2 regions of the Ornithinibacillus bavariensis genome follow, and region 1 is predicted to be linked to the other one. Evidence: riboswitches for the same ligand, from Rfam matches in the RefSeq annotation. Region 1 holds a riboswitch; the other holds the start of a gene.
The links. Region 1 has a riboswitch for cyclic di-GMP ahead of HNR27_RS02440 (PilZ domain-containing protein). Riboswitches for the same ligand answer to the same signal wherever they lie in the genome.
Positions count from the first base shown of each region.

Region 1 (8,238 bases):
ATTGCATTAGGCTCTTCTATCGGTTGGGGTGCGTTTGTCCAGCCCACAAACTGGATCGCTACCGCAGGCCCTGTTGGAGCGATGGCAGGTTTTGGTATAGGTGCTTTACTAATGATGCTTATTGCAGTAAGTTATGGGTTCTTGATTAGGAGTTTCCCGGTTTCGGGTGGGGAATTCGCTTATGCATTCATTGGTTTAGGTAAGGTACACGCCTTTATTTGTGGTTGGTTCTTAGCACTTGGTTACATATGTATTGTAGCATTGAATGCTTCTGCTTTTGCTTTAATGTTTAAATTTATATTTCCTAGATTCATAGAAAATATCCACATGTATCAAATTGCCGGTTGGGATGTATATGGTACAGAAATTATCTTAGCTACCTTTGTTCTTCTAATATTCGGTTATTTTAATATAAGAGGAAATGGATTTTCTGGAAAAATACAATTCATATTTTGTGTAGTTATGGTTTTGAGTGTAATAATCCTGACCTTTTTAGTAGGCGTACAGCCTGAAGCTGGACTAGCCAATATACACCCACTATTTCCAGTTGAAAAAACAGCTCTTGCTGCGATTATTTCAATCATAGCTATTGCCCCTTGGGCATATGTAGGTTTTGACAATGTTCCACAATTGGCAGAAGAATTTAGCTTTTCCTCAAAGAAGGCATTTAACCTTATTATCATTGCCTTATTTTTTGCGGGTTTATTATACATTCTAATGATTCTAGCAACCTCGATGGCACTTCCATGGAATGATTTCATATCCAAGCAGCTATTGTGGGGAACTGGTACTGTAGTAAAAAACCTATTAGGTAATTTTGGTCTAATAATTTTAGTGATAGCCGTTTCGATGGGGATTTTTACAGGGTTAAACGGATTTATAGTTTCATCAAGCCGGTTACTATTTGCCATGTCCCGAGCAAAATTTGTGCCAAAAATATTTTCTAAGCTTCATCCTAAATACAACACACCTTATATAAGTATCCTTTTTACCATTCTAATTTCTTTGTTAGCACCATGGTTTGGGCGGCAGGCATTAACATGGGTAGTCGATATGTCATCGATAGGGGTTACAATTGCTTATTTCTATACTTGCTTTACGGCCTACAAATTATTTAAGTGGAATATGGGACCAGATTATCTTCCATCGCTCCATGAAATTTCACCTATTAAAAAAGTGCTTGCTGGTATAGGAACAATTGTTAGTATCCTGTTTTTAGGTTTACTTTTAATTCCTGGATCACCTGCCTTTTTAGGCTTTGAATCCCGCGTCGCATTAGCAATTTGGATATTACTAGGCATCGGATTTTACCTAATAAAAAGAAGAGATCTTAATACATTATCAGAATCCGATTTAAACTATTTAATACTTGGTAAATCAGATTTATCTCAAAAAAATAGCTAGCTTTTATGATTAACCTGGGACATAATTATTTCGTTCTCCAGGTTATTTTTTTGGTTTACGTTTAATTTTCCACCTGATAAAGCCGATATAATTACTGTAAACTTAAATTTTAGTAATCATACATTAGGAGTGTAATACATGTCTAATAGAAAACAGCTAATTCAGGTTAGTAATATTTTTAATACTTTACTTGAAGCAACAGAGCATTTTCATCAACTAATTAAACAAAAAGAATTGAACCAGAGCATTTATATTTTTAGTTCTATAGTTGATGGTTTCACTGCAGTTGGGAGTATGGATACATTATTTAATCAAGCAGATTGGAATGAACAAAAACAGAAGGCTGAAAGGTATCTACTAGAAATTGCAGAATCAATGGAAAAAGGACATTTTATAAAAGTAAGTGAGATTCTCCAGTTTTCACTCCTACCTTTATTTAGAAAAATAAACAAAGGGATAGAACTTGAATTAGGTGGTCAAATACAAGATAAAACATACTCAATAGGAATATTTTCTTCCTATAAAAATCCACGAGAGATATATCCTAAGGAACGAATCGAAGCATTAGTCAGAGAAAGTAAAAAACAAAATACAGAATTACTTTTCTTCAGTAAAAATGATGTTGACTTTGCAAATAAAACTGTTGCTGCCGATTTCTATAATAATGGAAATTGGGAACGTGTAATTAAGCCCTTTCCTGATGTTATTAATAATGTCGGTAGTGTAAAACAAGCCCATACAGAAAAAAAGCTTAGAAGATTTATTCCATTCACAAGTTTCTTTGTCGGAAACAAATTGTCTTTACCAAAAAGAATCGTACAGCATAGAAAGTTTATTGAGTTATTAGTACCGTTTAGAGTTTGTAGTGACGAAGAAAAAATTTATGACTTTCTTGAGAAAAACGATAAAGTAGTATTTAAATATTTATTAAGTAATAGAGGAGAAAATATTTACTTTATTACTAAAAAAAATAACAGATTTATATTATTGGATCATAAAAAAGAAAGAATCTTGAGTAACGAAGCATTTGAACAATGGATAAAATCCGTAATACTGAAAGAAAAGGATAGCTATATCATACAGAAATATATCCATACACGCACAAAGAATAATGAGCCCTATCACATACGTGCACATGTTCAAAAAGATGGTGAAGGAAAATGGGTATTAACCCATATATATCCTCGTGTTGGGAACAAGAAAAGTAACCTAAGTAACGTTGCTACAGAAGGAAGAGTAGAAAATCTTCATGATTTTATGGTTCATGAATATGGCGAAATAACAGGCTCAAAATATGAGCAAGATATCCTTCGACTTTCTATTGAAGTAGCCCAACACTTAGATAAATTATATGATCTCGCTTTAGACGAGCTAGGTATTGACTTTGCTATTGATGAAAATGGTAAGTATTGGATGCACGAAGCGAATAATGGCCCACAAACTGCCTATCATGAAGAGAAAAGAGCTGTTAATACAATTGCATATGCAAAATATATAGCAAAAAACGGCATTTTCCATACGAACTATTCTCAAAAAATGAAGGCTGGATTCTTTCAATCTAGAACTTCAAGTCTACCTATAGCAGATTTAAATAAAAATCGCACAATAGGAATTTTAATGGAAAAGATTCTGAATGATAATTTAACAGTAGAAATTGTTCACGCTGCACAAAGAAGTAATTTTAATTCATACTTCTTTACACCAACTGACATCGACTATGAAGAAATGGTTATAAGGGGATACTTTTATGAAGATGAAGGGCTTGTCCCAAAACAGGTTCAATTTCCAGATGTTATATTTGATCGTCTAAAGCTACGTGGAGTAGAAAATGCAAATTGGGTGTATGAAGAACTTGAAGAAATTCCTTTTACCAATGTTTGGTCGCCACACAATTACAAGCGTCTTAATTTGTATGCAATACTAAAATCTGATAATAGTATTAATCAGTACCTTTCATTTTATCAAGAAGTAAATCGGACACGAGATATTTTCCAATTCCTCGAAAAATATAGTCGAGTAATTTTACGTGAAAACAAAGCTGGATTTCCACTTTATATTTCAAGGCTATTAGATGGAAAGTACTTATTTACTAATTCTAAACCACAACAGCTATATAACGAAATTCAATTATTAAATAAATTAAAAGAGTTAATTGACGAAGGAAAGTATATTGTGCAAATGGATGATCGTTTAACTGATAATAATGAAGTCTCCTACACTATTAATCTACACATTATTAAGGATGCTACAGCGAATTGGAAGAGTTCTAGTATATATTTGGAAAGAGAAACAGACATGTTAGAAGAAATGTTTGAAGACAATATAGACATAATAATTAAGACTATTGAAGATATGTATTCCCTGGATGCAAGCAGCATTCTTTCTGATGTCAGGGATATATCTGAAAAAGTTGCAAGAAAACTTGATTCGCAATTTAGGAATATATCGGAGCTAAATATCACTTTTGGAATACGTAGCAACAGTGAACTCTGCATCTTAGAGGTTGATCCAAGTGGCCCAAATAAAATCTATCATGCAATAGAATTAGCCGAAAATATTATGCTACTAGCTGACAATGCTACTAGCTGACAATGCTACTAGAATTAATCCATAATAATTAGGAGTGTAGACGAACGAATTAGAAAGAGATGTATACTCTTTTTCTTACACAGTTTTGTTTACACTCCTTTAACTATCTAAAAAGTAGTACGTGATTCACGGAATCCATGCTGTATAACCTACTGAATGATAATTTATAGATTGGAAGGATCCTTATACTTCCTCTTTATGTAAAAAGCGAGAAGCCATATACATAGCTTCTCGCTTACTCATATTATGAAATTAACGAAGTAATTGTAATACTCCTTGAGGCTGTTGGTTAGCTTGAGCTAACATAGATTGTGCTGCTTGAGTTAGGATGTTATTCTTAGTGAATTCCATCATTTCTTTTGCCATGTCAGTATCTCTAATACGAGACTCTGCAGCAGTTAAGTTCTCAGCAGATGCACCTAAGTTATTGATAGTGTGCTCTAGACGGTTTTGAATAGCACCAAGGCTAGAACGCTGTGTAGATACTGTGTTGATAGCATCATCAATTGCTTTTAATTGAGTGTCGAAATCAGTTTCTTCGAAAGCTGTAACATCAATTTCGTTTACTCCTAGAGCTTCTGCTGACATATCACCAATTGTAATATTTAATTGTTGACCACCATTTGCTCCAATTTGTAAAGTACCTTCAAACGTACCATCTAGCAATGCTTTACCGTTAAATTCAGTACGGTCAGAAATACCTTTAGATCCAGCTTCTCCACCTAGTTCTTCAATAAGTGCAGAGATTTCTTTTTGAATTGCTGCTAGATCTTCTGGCTCTTGAGTACCAGTGTTACCAGCTTGAACAGTTAGTTCACGCATACGTTGTAGGATTGCATGAGTTTCGTTTAAAGCACCTTCAGCAGTTTGGATTAAAGAAATACCATCTTGAGCATTCTTAGAAGCCATTTCTAAACCTTTAATTTGTCCACGCATTTTTTCAGAGATTGCTAGACCTGCAGCATCATCTCCAGCTTTGTTGATACGAAGACCTGAAGAAAGTTTTTCTAGTGAGCTTTGAACTGCACCAGTGTTAACACCTAATTGACGGTGTGCGTTTAACGCAGAAATATTGTGATTGATAATCATAATTTTCTTACCTCCATGTAATTGTTTTATTTTTTGCGAGTCACATCCTTATGGCTCGCATGTATAACAACTCATCCTGAGTTATTATCAAATTTGTTTTCTAAATGTTTGGCCTAAACATTTACATTCATCATGATGATGTACCATTTATATCGGCACAAAAAAAATATGTTTAATCTTTTTTGAAAAAAAATTATTATTTTTTGTAGAATCATAGAAACTCACAATAAAAAAAGAAAAAATTTGAACAAAAAAGAGTCCACGGTACTTAAACCATAGACTCTTCCCCAATCATTCCTACTTTTATTCGCTTTTTTCTACGCTCTGCCATTATCTGATTCAATAGTTGATATAACAGCTCTCTATCTTCGTCAAACAGATTGGTGAACTGAACCCCATATCCAAATCTATCTCTATCCGGATATAATTCCTTCCTAACAATTCTACCTTTGACAATGAACATACTATCCTTTAAGGAAAACCGCAGTTTAATCCTAATTTCTTCCTCAATTGGATATTCAAACTCCCCAACAACCTTCACACCACCCACGCTTATGTTCTTCAATACACCATTAAAGAATTTTGGGTTTAATGCTTCATTCTCTATGTCGAGAAATTCTACAAAGCATGGAACATCATCTAAATTTACACGAAAATTTTCTCTAAGGTTTATGCCAGTGAAAGTTGGGTAAGCTGGAGGTTCATTCTTATCCTGGGTAGTTGTGCTTTCCATTGTTAAATGAGGTTTTTGGGATGATTTACGTAATAATAAATATAAAGACAGTATTAATAGGAATACAACTCCCAACAGAATATAAATCCATACTGTGTAATCCATTATCTCACCTCACTTTAATTAAATTTGCTTTCGAAAATAGGTGTGAAGAGTTAATGAAATTTAGGAGAACCCAAGTAGTATCTCCCTAACTATAGTTCCGGCTTTCTTCGGTAGCAAGGCAGCCATCACTCAAACGGTATTAGGCCCTTTGCTTTGCGTCCCTATCTTTCGATAGGTTTGCCTTTTTCGAAAAATATATCTAGTGCCATTATACTATAAATATTTCCATAATTCGACAAATTTTCTATTAAAAATACTAAATAACCATAGCAATTAATAAAAATAATAGAAAAGACCTATTCCATAAGTCCTCTTTAATGGTTAAAGTGTCCCCGGATTATTTTTGAATCTTTTTCTTTCTCTAAACAAAAAAAGCATGCAACAATGCATGCTTCCATTATGTTAAAAGCTTTCGATCCTTCCGATTTGTAAAGCGCATAAATAACATCAGTGATAGTAATACAAGCACCATCAATAATAACGACAATGCTGCACCAAGCTGCCAGTTCATCTCAACTAGGAATGCATCACGAATTACATTTCCAACCATCAACAGTTTACCGCCAGTAAATAAATCCGTTACGACGAATACACTTATTGCTGGTACGAAAGTAATGATGAATCCAGCCAGAATACCAGGGAAAGTCAACGGTAGAGTAACATTCAGGAATGTTTTTATCGGTCTTGCACCGAGATCCTCTGATGCTTCTAAAAAGGTTTTATCCAACTGTTCAATCGATGAATAAATGGGTAATATCATAAATGGCAAGAAACCATAAACTAAACCGATGATAACTCCACCTGGAGAGTACAGCAATGCTAATGGCTCTTTAATAATACCTAAATCCATTAATACATTGTTGATAACCCCTTTATTATTCATTAAGATAATCCATGAATATAATCGAACAAGTAAGTTCGTCCAGAACGGTACCATAACAAGTAAGAGTAATAAGTTTTTCCACTTACCAGCGTGTGCGATAAAATATGCAAATGGATATGCAACAATAAGGCATACGATAGTTGCTACTAATGCCCACCAAATGGATTGCCAAATAACTTTGGCATAAAGTGAGCTGAATGCAGAAGCGTAGGCTTTTGTACTAAACTTATAGATAATAGCACCAAAATCACCATTGGTTGTGAAGCTGATTACCGCAATAAAGATAACTGGTACTACTAAAAATAATGTTAACCAAAACAGACTGGGGGATAACAGTAAATAGGCTTTTTTAAAGCTTTTTCTCATTTAAATTTTCCCCCTTCCTCATTCTTAGTCCTACCACTACTACGACAATTACCATTAATAATATGATGATCGTCGATAATGCGTTAACCTCTGGTGAAACGCCTAGACGTACCATCGAATAAACAAGTACCGGTAACGTATTACTACCAGGCCCTAAAGTAAAGAACGAAATGACAAATTCATCTAATGAAATGGTAAATGCTAACAATGCTCCAGCCATTATCCCAGGAAAAATGAGTGGAAATGTTACTCTCCAAAAGGTCTGCCATTCGTTTGCACCTAAGTCCTTTGCCGCTTCTTCAAGTGAACTATCAAAGGAGGATAATCTAGCTAAAACGACTAGCATTACATAGGAAATCGTGATGGCAACATGACCGGGAATTGCTGTATTCAAGCCTAAAGACATATTTAGTAGTCCATAAATTGCAAGCAATGCTACCGCAACAACAATATCCGGAATAACAACCGGAATATAAAATAGAAACTCAACAGATTTCTTACCAATAAAGGTATAGCGATGTAATGCTAATGCTGCAAGAGTACCTAAAATGGTAGCAATAATAGTGGTAATAACCGCTATATATAAGCTACTTAATGTCGCTCCAATTAGTTGGCTGTTCTTAAATAATGAACCATACCATTCTAGGGTAAAGCCGGTCCAAACCGTTCCTAGCTTAGAATCATTAAATGAAAATATAATCACAAATAAAATAGGGATATAAAAGAATAAAAAGACGAGTAGGGAAAACGAAAATAATATTTTCTTCGTTCTAGCTCTCACATTTTCCACCTACCTTCCTATTAGAAAAGCATAAGACGCCCGGGTATAGACGTACTAACTGTGCCTGGCAATGCCAGGTGGGTCGACGTTGGCCGTAACGACCGATTTTAGTCGACATTCCTTTTATCAAAAGTTAATGTAGAATTATCTTGAACTGAAGGAGTCCGCTAGTGATTGACACATGAAGCTAGACAACTTCGTAATAAACATATGAGAAGAGGATGTCCTAAGTAAGTAATAAACCTTAACTTAAGACAGCCTCTCTATGAAATTCTGAATTATTCAACC
Region 1 is NZ_JBNPWZ010000001.1:536,670-544,907, reverse strand. Features, by position in the region: gene HNR27_RS02455 (APC family permease) at 1-1,404, shown strand, start outside; gene HNR27_RS02450 (YheC/YheD family protein) at 1,543-3,993, shown strand; gene hag (flagellin Hag) at 4,246-5,082, opposite strand; gene HNR27_RS02440 (PilZ domain-containing protein) at 5,351-5,920, opposite strand; cyclic di-GMP riboswitch class I at 6,027-6,112, opposite strand; gene HNR27_RS02435 (ABC transporter permease) at 6,318-7,169, opposite strand; gene HNR27_RS02430 (ABC transporter permease) at 7,153-7,950, opposite strand; gene HNR27_RS02425 (ABC transporter substrate-binding protein) at 8,229-8,238, opposite strand, start outside.

Region 2 (8,238 bases), 160 kb from region 1:
ACCTTGTCCTGCATTTTGCTGCAGCCTTATTAGATAAGAGCGATACACCAATTCGTTCACTAGTCATTTGTTCGAGTGGAATAGGTACTGCAAAGATGTTGGCAACGAAGCTATTACAAAAGGTACCTGAGATAAAGCAGGTGGATCATAAATCCTTATTTGACATAGATGAGCTGAACCTAGAGGAATACGACCTTATCATTTCTACTATTCCATTAATGGATATTGGTCGTGATTATATAGTTGCCTCGCCAATGCTTACGGAAAGAGAAATTCAGCAAATCCAGAAAACAATTCGATCAAGGAAAATTCAATCCAGTAAACCAAAGGACTACCCTTTAACTAAAACAAGTAATGGGGCTGGACAATATAATTTTATTCACCAACTAAAAGCTACACAGATATATTCGAATATGATTATAGCGCTATTAGAAGACTTTCAGGTTCAGAGAATTGAAGAAAACCTCCATATGGAGGGAGTATTACTGAATATTTGCAAGCAGCTGGAAGGGTTACATATTGTACAGCATGCTTCTAGTGTCCATCGTCAATTACTAAAACGTGAAGAAATTGGTGGTTTAGGTATCCCGGGAACAACCTTGGCACTGTATCATGCAAGATCGAAGGAAGTGCTAAGGCCATGCTTTCATGTTTATCCTTTAAAACAATCAAAACGTATTAAAGGAATGGATGGGGAGCAAGTAGTAGTGAATACCGTTCTATTAATGCTTGCACCAGAGAATACAAGTAATGAAGTTTTAGAGATATTGAGTTTTATAAGTAATTTAATTATTCAAAGGGACGAGAATTCACGTCTATTTGAATCAGGAAATGAAGAGAAAATCAGAGAATTTCTAATTGAACAGTTTCAGAAATTTTTCAAGGAAAAAAATCTATTGTAGGGAGTGCATCATGATTGGTTAAAGAAGTGCTGTCAAAGGAAAATATTCATTTAAATATGGAATTTAACAATAAAGAGGAAGCGATTCGCTATACTGGAGAGATTCTTTATAAAAATGGCCATGTACAAAAAAACTACATTGAAAAAATGCTAGAACGGGAGAAACTATCCTCGACCTATTTAGGTAATCATGTAGCTATTCCTCATGGGACAGAAGATGCAAAATTGGAGATTGTGGAAACAGGGATTTCGGTTGTAACTGTTCCGAACGGTGTTGATTTTGGAAACGGCAATATCGTCAAAATTTTGGTAGGTATTGCTGGCAAGGGTGATGAACATTTAGAGGTGTTATCGAAAATAGCAATTGTTCTTTCGGAGGAATCCAATATTGAGAAAATCCTGACAGTACAAACCAAAAATGACATCTTACGATTATTCCAAGAGGTGAATTAAATGCTTGCAGTACATTTTGGAGCTGGAAATATTGGTAGGGGATTTATTGGTGCATTGCTTTATCAATCCAGCTTTCATACGCTATTTGTAGATGTGAATGGGAAGGTAATTGATGAGATTAATCGTAAACAAAAGTATGATGTTGTGTTAGCCGATGAAAAAAAAGAAGTACTTACAGTTCGAAATATTTCAGGTATTAATAGTATGATAGATTCTGAGAAGGTCGTTCAAGCAATTGTGAATGCAGATTTAATTACTACTGCAGTTGGCCCTAACGTACTAGAATTAATTTCGGAACTTGTGGCAAAAGGACTTCAGGAAAGGTTGCACAAAAATCCAAAACCAATTAACGTCATTGCTTGTGAAAATATGGTCGGTGGTAGCGATATTTTGAAGGAGCATGTTTATAAGCATATTGCAGAAAAAGACCATGGAGAATTGAATAGTTTAGTAGGTTTTCCGAATGCAGCAGTGGATCGTATTGTTCCAAATCAAATGAATCATGATCGATTAGAGGTCTTAGTTGAGCCATACTTTGAATGGGTAGTTGAAAAAACTGCTTTTAAAGGCAAGATACCAGAAATTACTGGAATTACTTATGTGGATGATTTAAAACCATATATTGAGCGGAAGCTTTTTACAGTGAATACTGGACATGCAGTTCCTGCATATATTGGTCACTTGATGGGATATCACACCATTTATGAGGCTATGCAGGATAGGTCGGTATTAGAAATATTGGAAGGTGCGTTAGGCGAATCAGGTGAGGCAATCATTCAAACATATGGGTTTAATAGGGCTGTCCATCAGGAGTACGTTTCAAAAATCATTAACCGTTTTAAAAATCCACATATATCAGATGATGTTGCAAGGGTTAGCCGGGGCCCTATTCGTAAGCTTGGTCCTAATGATCGGTTAATTCAACCTGCCAAAATGTACTGGGAAATAACCGGTAAAAGTCCAATAATGCTTGCAAAGGTAATAGCCGCAGCACTGATGTATTCACATGAAATGGATAGAGAGGCAGTTGAACTTCAACAACTGATAGAAAAGCAAGGGTATAGGCATGCGTTAGAAAGAATTTCAGGTCTAAAATCAGACCATGCCTTGGTACCAATTATTATGAAAGAAATGGAAAATATAAATGCCTATATACGGGGCTAGGAGTATAGAATATTAATTATTAGTTCGGTACAAAGAACGCACCAGAAATATACTACGCCCTTATTACCAGAGGCAACATCTGCTCCAAAACTATTAGACTTTGTACTACCCATGTGGTTGGTGAGCCTCCTTGTTCCTCCCTCCAAAGGGGTCTCACCGATGCCCTTTCTTCCGCTAAATCTTCTTATTTATCCTCCGAAAAAACAGTGGATTATTGGTCATCTGAGTTAATTGTTTTTGTTTTGTCATAGCCTCATCTATATGTTTTATTTTGAAATATAATTGTAATCAAATATGTCATTGCTTTTTGGGTAGAATGTTGTATGATTAGTTAGAGATTTTGAACTTCTAACGATAATGAAGACATAGGGTGAACACTTGTGGGACGAATGAATACACGCGAGTTTAATATTGAAGGATTTAATGACGAGATTTTTGAAGTAGTTCACCAATTAGGTGAACTTCGAGATTTAGAATTAGAGAACTATATTAGTGATTTAATCAGAAGATCCGATGCTGTTCGATTTGCTAGAGAAATTCTTCGATACCTAGAGATGATAAATGAGATTAGTACAAAGCTATCGGATAAAGATAAGGTAAGAAATTGTACATCGATTAAAAGTTTAAGTGAAGGTTTGAAATCAAGGAACCTTACGCCAATGGAGAGGCGCTATATTTACGAGGAGATATCAGATCTTATTCGTGATATGGAATCGATACGAAGCTACTGGAAGCAGAAAACAATCACTGGGCTAAAGTATATGGGGGCAGGAAGTGCAGTGATTGCTGCTGGGCTCTTTTTACGAAAGAAAAAGAAATAAAAGCCATCTTCTAGATATGGAAGGTGGTGTTTTTTATGTGAATAATAGGATACTAGAGTACATGTAGGCGTATCGAAGAAAATTGTTAGTGTAAGCTATCCCTTGATAGAGGCTCGTTCTTGAAACCAATCAGCAGTGCTAGGTAGTTCCATTTAAACATGAACATATTGATAGATTTCTTGAAACTGTAGATGTTGATTTAAATAAACAGCTATTTCAGATACTATTTCTATTGCACTATACTACCATTGTATGGTACTTTTTTACTATAGACTAAATATTTTCTACTACTGATAAAGGCAAACTATTTGAAAAAATAGGACGCAAAGCCTAGGGTCTAAAGCCATTTTTGGTTATGATCGCCTGGTTACCAAAGAAGTAAAACTGTATAGATACAGGGCTATTCTTTATCAGAATGGCCTTTTCTATTTTACGAACAGGGGGGACACAGAATGCAGGAAGAGAGAAGTAAAGCAATTACAAGCCTTCTTAATGGAGCAATTACAGCAGTTAAAAATACAATACCCATTCAGCATGAAATTAGCAAACCACAAATGTCTGAGAGTTTTCTAAAGCTTCACTTTGGAGTATTAATTGGGATTACCGGAGATTTGAAGGGAAAGCTGATCTTATCTGGGGAGTCAGCTGTTTTTAGTACGATTGGTGAATCGATGTTTGGTATGCCAGTTCAGGATGACATGCTTGCCTCATTTAGTGGTGAGTTAGGCAATATATTAGCTGGTGGAATATCGACAACCATTATACAAAGTGGCATAAAAACGGACATTACTTCACCTACTATTATAGAGGGAAGTACTACAATATCTGGTTATGAAAAAGCAATTCACTTACCAGTTATCTTTAACTCGACAGGTATTTTAAATATTTTCTTATTAGTAGATTAGTCGTAAGAAACGCAAGGTATATTCAAATACATAGGAAATGAAGAATAAACTTACATAAAAGGGGTTTACTAGCATGAAAATCAAGTTGAGCAGAAAAAGACATGGTGTACAAGGAAAACACCATTTTCGAAATATTTCAATTGGATGGAAATATGGACTAGTATTATCCGTAGTATTAGTATTGTTCGGCATATCCTCAATAATAGGGGCAGTACTTGTTTCTAATATTGGAAATAATGTTAACGCACTTGATCAAAGTGATAACCGTGCACTAAATATGACTGAATTAGGGTCATTAACCCGTGCGAAAAGTATCCGGATTGTAAATTTCTGGGCAACAGCAGATCCCAATCTTATTAGGGAATATGAAGAGTACAGCGAGGAGTTTAATGTCTTAGTAGAGAAACTCCGCCAAGAAATCAATGATAAAGGAAACTTGGAGCTACTTGAGCAAATTATCGAAAATGACAAATTACTGAATGAATTATTTACAGAAAATATTGTTCCTAGAGTACAGGAAGGTAATTCTACTTCTGCTGAATATCATGTTATTCAAGCCAACAAGATTCGAAGCGAAATGGTAATCATGCTTGATAACCTTAAGGAAATCACAATAAAAGATCGTAATGAAGTAGTTATAGAGACCCAAAAGAGTCAGCATCTAACCTTTATAGTACAGCTAGTTTCATTAATTGTATCAACTATCATTGGGATTCTACTAGTTCTGATTATTAGTAGAGCAGTCTCTCGAAACTTAAATAAGGTAGTAAAAGTTAGTGATCAGATTGCTTCGGGTGATCTTGCTGTGGAGCAAATAGATTATCAAGGGAAAGACGAGATTGGTAGATTATCCCGTTCTATTAATGATATGAGTACAAATCTACGCGAGATGATTAAGAATGTTACACATGTTTCTGAATTTGTTACAAGCCAGAGTGAGGAGCTAACACAATCCGCGAATGAAGTAAAAGTTGGTTCTGAACAAGTTGCGTCTACTATGCAGGAATTAGCAGCTGGAACAGAAACGCAGGCTAATAGTGCAAGTGATTTAGCAAATGGTATGTCACAGTTCTCTGTCAAAGTGAAAGAAGCAAGTGAAAACGGTGGAGTTGTAAGAGAAAGCTCACAAAAAGTATTGACCATGACAGAGGATGGAACGAAGCTGATGGAAGATACAACTAGACAGATGTTAAAAATTGATCAAGATGTGAGAGATACCGTTAAAAAAATGAAAGCGTTAGATGATAAGACGAAGAAAATTACTGAACTGGTAACGGTTATTCGTGATGTTGCCGATCAAACGAACTTGCTTGCCTTAAACGCAGCTATTGAAGCAGCACGAGCTGGAGAGCATGGAAAGGGTTTTGCTGTAGTAGCAGATGAGGTTCGTAAACTGGCAGAACAAGTTTCCGTATCTGTTACAGATATTACAGAAATTGTGAATGGTATTGAAGAGGAATCTAAGGCCGTATCTGAATCCTTAACCGTTAGCTACGAAGAGGTAGAACATGGAACTGTACAAATTGCTGCAACTGGGGAAACACTAATGAACATTAAGAAGGCTGTAAATGAAATGACTGATAACATCTCCACTATTACTAATAATCTGACGGAAATCGTAGCAGGTAGTGAAAAAATGCAACGTTCTATCGAGGAAATTGCAGCAATATCTGAGGAATCAGCAGCAGGTGTTGAAGAGACCTCCGCATCAACAGAACAAACAAGCAGTATCATGGAGGAAGTAGCAGGAAGCTCGGAGGAACTAGCCAAACTTTCAGAGGAACTATCAGGTTTAGTGCATAAATTTAAGTTGTAATGATTGATAGATTTAGACATCAGCGCTTAGCTTAAAATATTAAATAGAAGGAAGAGGGACCGTCATGGATACAGATCAATATTTAGAAGTATTCTTAGATGAGAGTCGAGAACATCTGCAAGCGATTAATGATAATCTACTAAGATTAGAAAATGAACCAACAGAAATTGATATTGTTCAGGAGATATTTCGCTCTGCACACACGCTAAAAGGAATGTCAGCAACAATGGGTTACGAAGATATTGCCTCGCTTACCCATCAAATGGAAAATGTTCTGGATAAAATTCGCCATCATGAATTAGAGGTATCTACAAAGGTTATCGATATCACTTTTTCAGCGATAGGAGCACTTGAGGAAATGGTTCAGTCTGTCAGTGATGGGAATGATGGGAAAAAGGATGTTACTGCTTTAGTATCTCAATTACAAGAATTAGAGAATGGGAAGGTAGCAACTACTGAAGTAAGTCTAGAGAAAGGTGAAGAATTACCTTCTCTTTCTATCCAGTTAGATGAATATCAATCAACAGTTATCTCGCAGGCAATTAGTAGTGGGTATCACCCTTACCAAATCACCGTTCAACTTAATGAGGATTGTGTATTAAAAGGACCTCGTGCCTATATGGTATTTGACAATCTTGAAAAAATTGGTGAGGTAATTAAAACGAATCCAGAAGTAGAGGAAATTGAAGAAGGAAATTTTGAAAATACCTTTACCCTTCTTTTTATTACGTCTGAATCAAAAGAAACGGTCAAGAAAACGATAGAACGAGTTTCTGAGATACATCATGTGGAATTACAAGATGTTTCCCTAGAAAAAAAGACGGAGAAGAAAGAAAATGAAACGACCCAGTCCTCAGAAAAGGGAAAACAAGAACAGAATAAGCCTAAGCACTCGAAAACAATTCGTGTCAATATCGAACGTATTGATGGACTGATGAATCTATTTGAAGAAGTCATTATAGACCGCAGTAGATTAGAAGATATATCCCATCGTTATCATGATCAAGAACTTAGAGAAACAGTAGAAAATTTAGCCCGTGTGACAGAGAACATGCAAGGTATGATGCTTGCTATGCGAATGGTGCCAATTGAGCAAGTGTTTAATCGTTTTCCACGCATGGTCCGTGATTTATCCAAGGAATTACATAAAAAAATAGCTTTGGAAATTGAGGGTAGTGAAACCGAGTTAGATCGTACGGTCATTGATGAAATAGGCGATCCATTAGTACATTTGATTCGTAACTCTCTTGACCATGGTATCGAATTACCAGAGGCACGAAAGCAGAGTGGTAAATCGGAAGAAGGAAGAATATCTCTAAAAGCATACCATAGTGGAAACCATGTCTTTATTGATATTGAAGATGATGGTGCGGGTATCAATCGGGAAAAAGTAGAGGCTAAGGCAATCGAGAACGGCCTTATTAGTCCTGAGAATTCTAAGCATTTAACTGATGAAGAGGTATATCACCTGATATTTGCGTCAGGATTTAGTACCGCTGATCAAATTTCCGATATTTCTGGTCGTGGCGTTGGACTAGATGTTGTAAGGAACAAGATTGAGTCTTTAGGTGGTTCGATTGAAGTGAAATCAGTACCTGGAAAAGGAAGTAAGTTTTCTATTCAGTTGCCTCTCACACTTTCCATCTTATCAACGTTACTAGTAAACGTTGGTAATGAGAAATTTGCGATACCACTTTCTTCTATTATTGAGACGGTGGCTCTTGGTGATAAGGATATTAAATATGTACATGGTCAAAAGGTACTGGACTTCAGAGGACATATTGTTCCTTTAGTGTCCTTGCAAGAGGTTTATGGAGTATCAGGGCAAAGTGAAGCCAGCAATTCTGCTGTCATCATTCAAAAGGGAGACAAGCAAGCAGGCTTATTAGTAGATTCGTTCTTAGGTCAACGGGAGATTGTTTTGAAATCCTTAGGTAACTACCTAAAGAATGTATTTGCTATTTCTGGCGCTACTATTTTAGGAAATGGTGAGGTTTGTTTAATTGTGGACCCAAATGCTTTGGTGAAATAAATGATAGGAGGCCTTGAAATGGAAGAAACAATGAAGGTAATTGTATTCAGCTTGAGCGGTCAACGGTTTGGGGCGAATATTCAACAAGTTATTTCAATTGAAAAAATGAAAGAAATTACTAAGGTTCCAGGTACATCTTCTTTCAT
Region 2 is NZ_JBNPWZ010000001.1:374,970-383,207, forward strand. Features, by position in the region: gene HNR27_RS01690 (BglG family transcription antiterminator) at 1-902, shown strand, start outside; gene HNR27_RS01695 (PTS mannitol transporter subunit IIA) at 917-1,354, shown strand; gene HNR27_RS01700 (mannitol-1-phosphate 5-dehydrogenase) at 1,355-2,518, shown strand; gene HNR27_RS01705 (hypothetical protein) at 2,899-3,339, shown strand; cyclic di-GMP riboswitch class I at 3,628-3,714, shown strand; gene HNR27_RS01710 (chemotaxis protein CheX) at 3,792-4,244, shown strand; gene HNR27_RS01715 (methyl-accepting chemotaxis protein) at 4,318-6,060, shown strand; gene HNR27_RS01720 (chemotaxis protein CheA) at 6,125-8,092, shown strand; gene HNR27_RS01725 (chemotaxis protein CheW) at 8,111-8,238, shown strand, end outside.
Region 2: another riboswitch for cyclic di-GMP. It lies ahead of HNR27_RS01710 (chemotaxis protein CheX); the one in region 1 lies ahead of HNR27_RS02440 (PilZ domain-containing protein).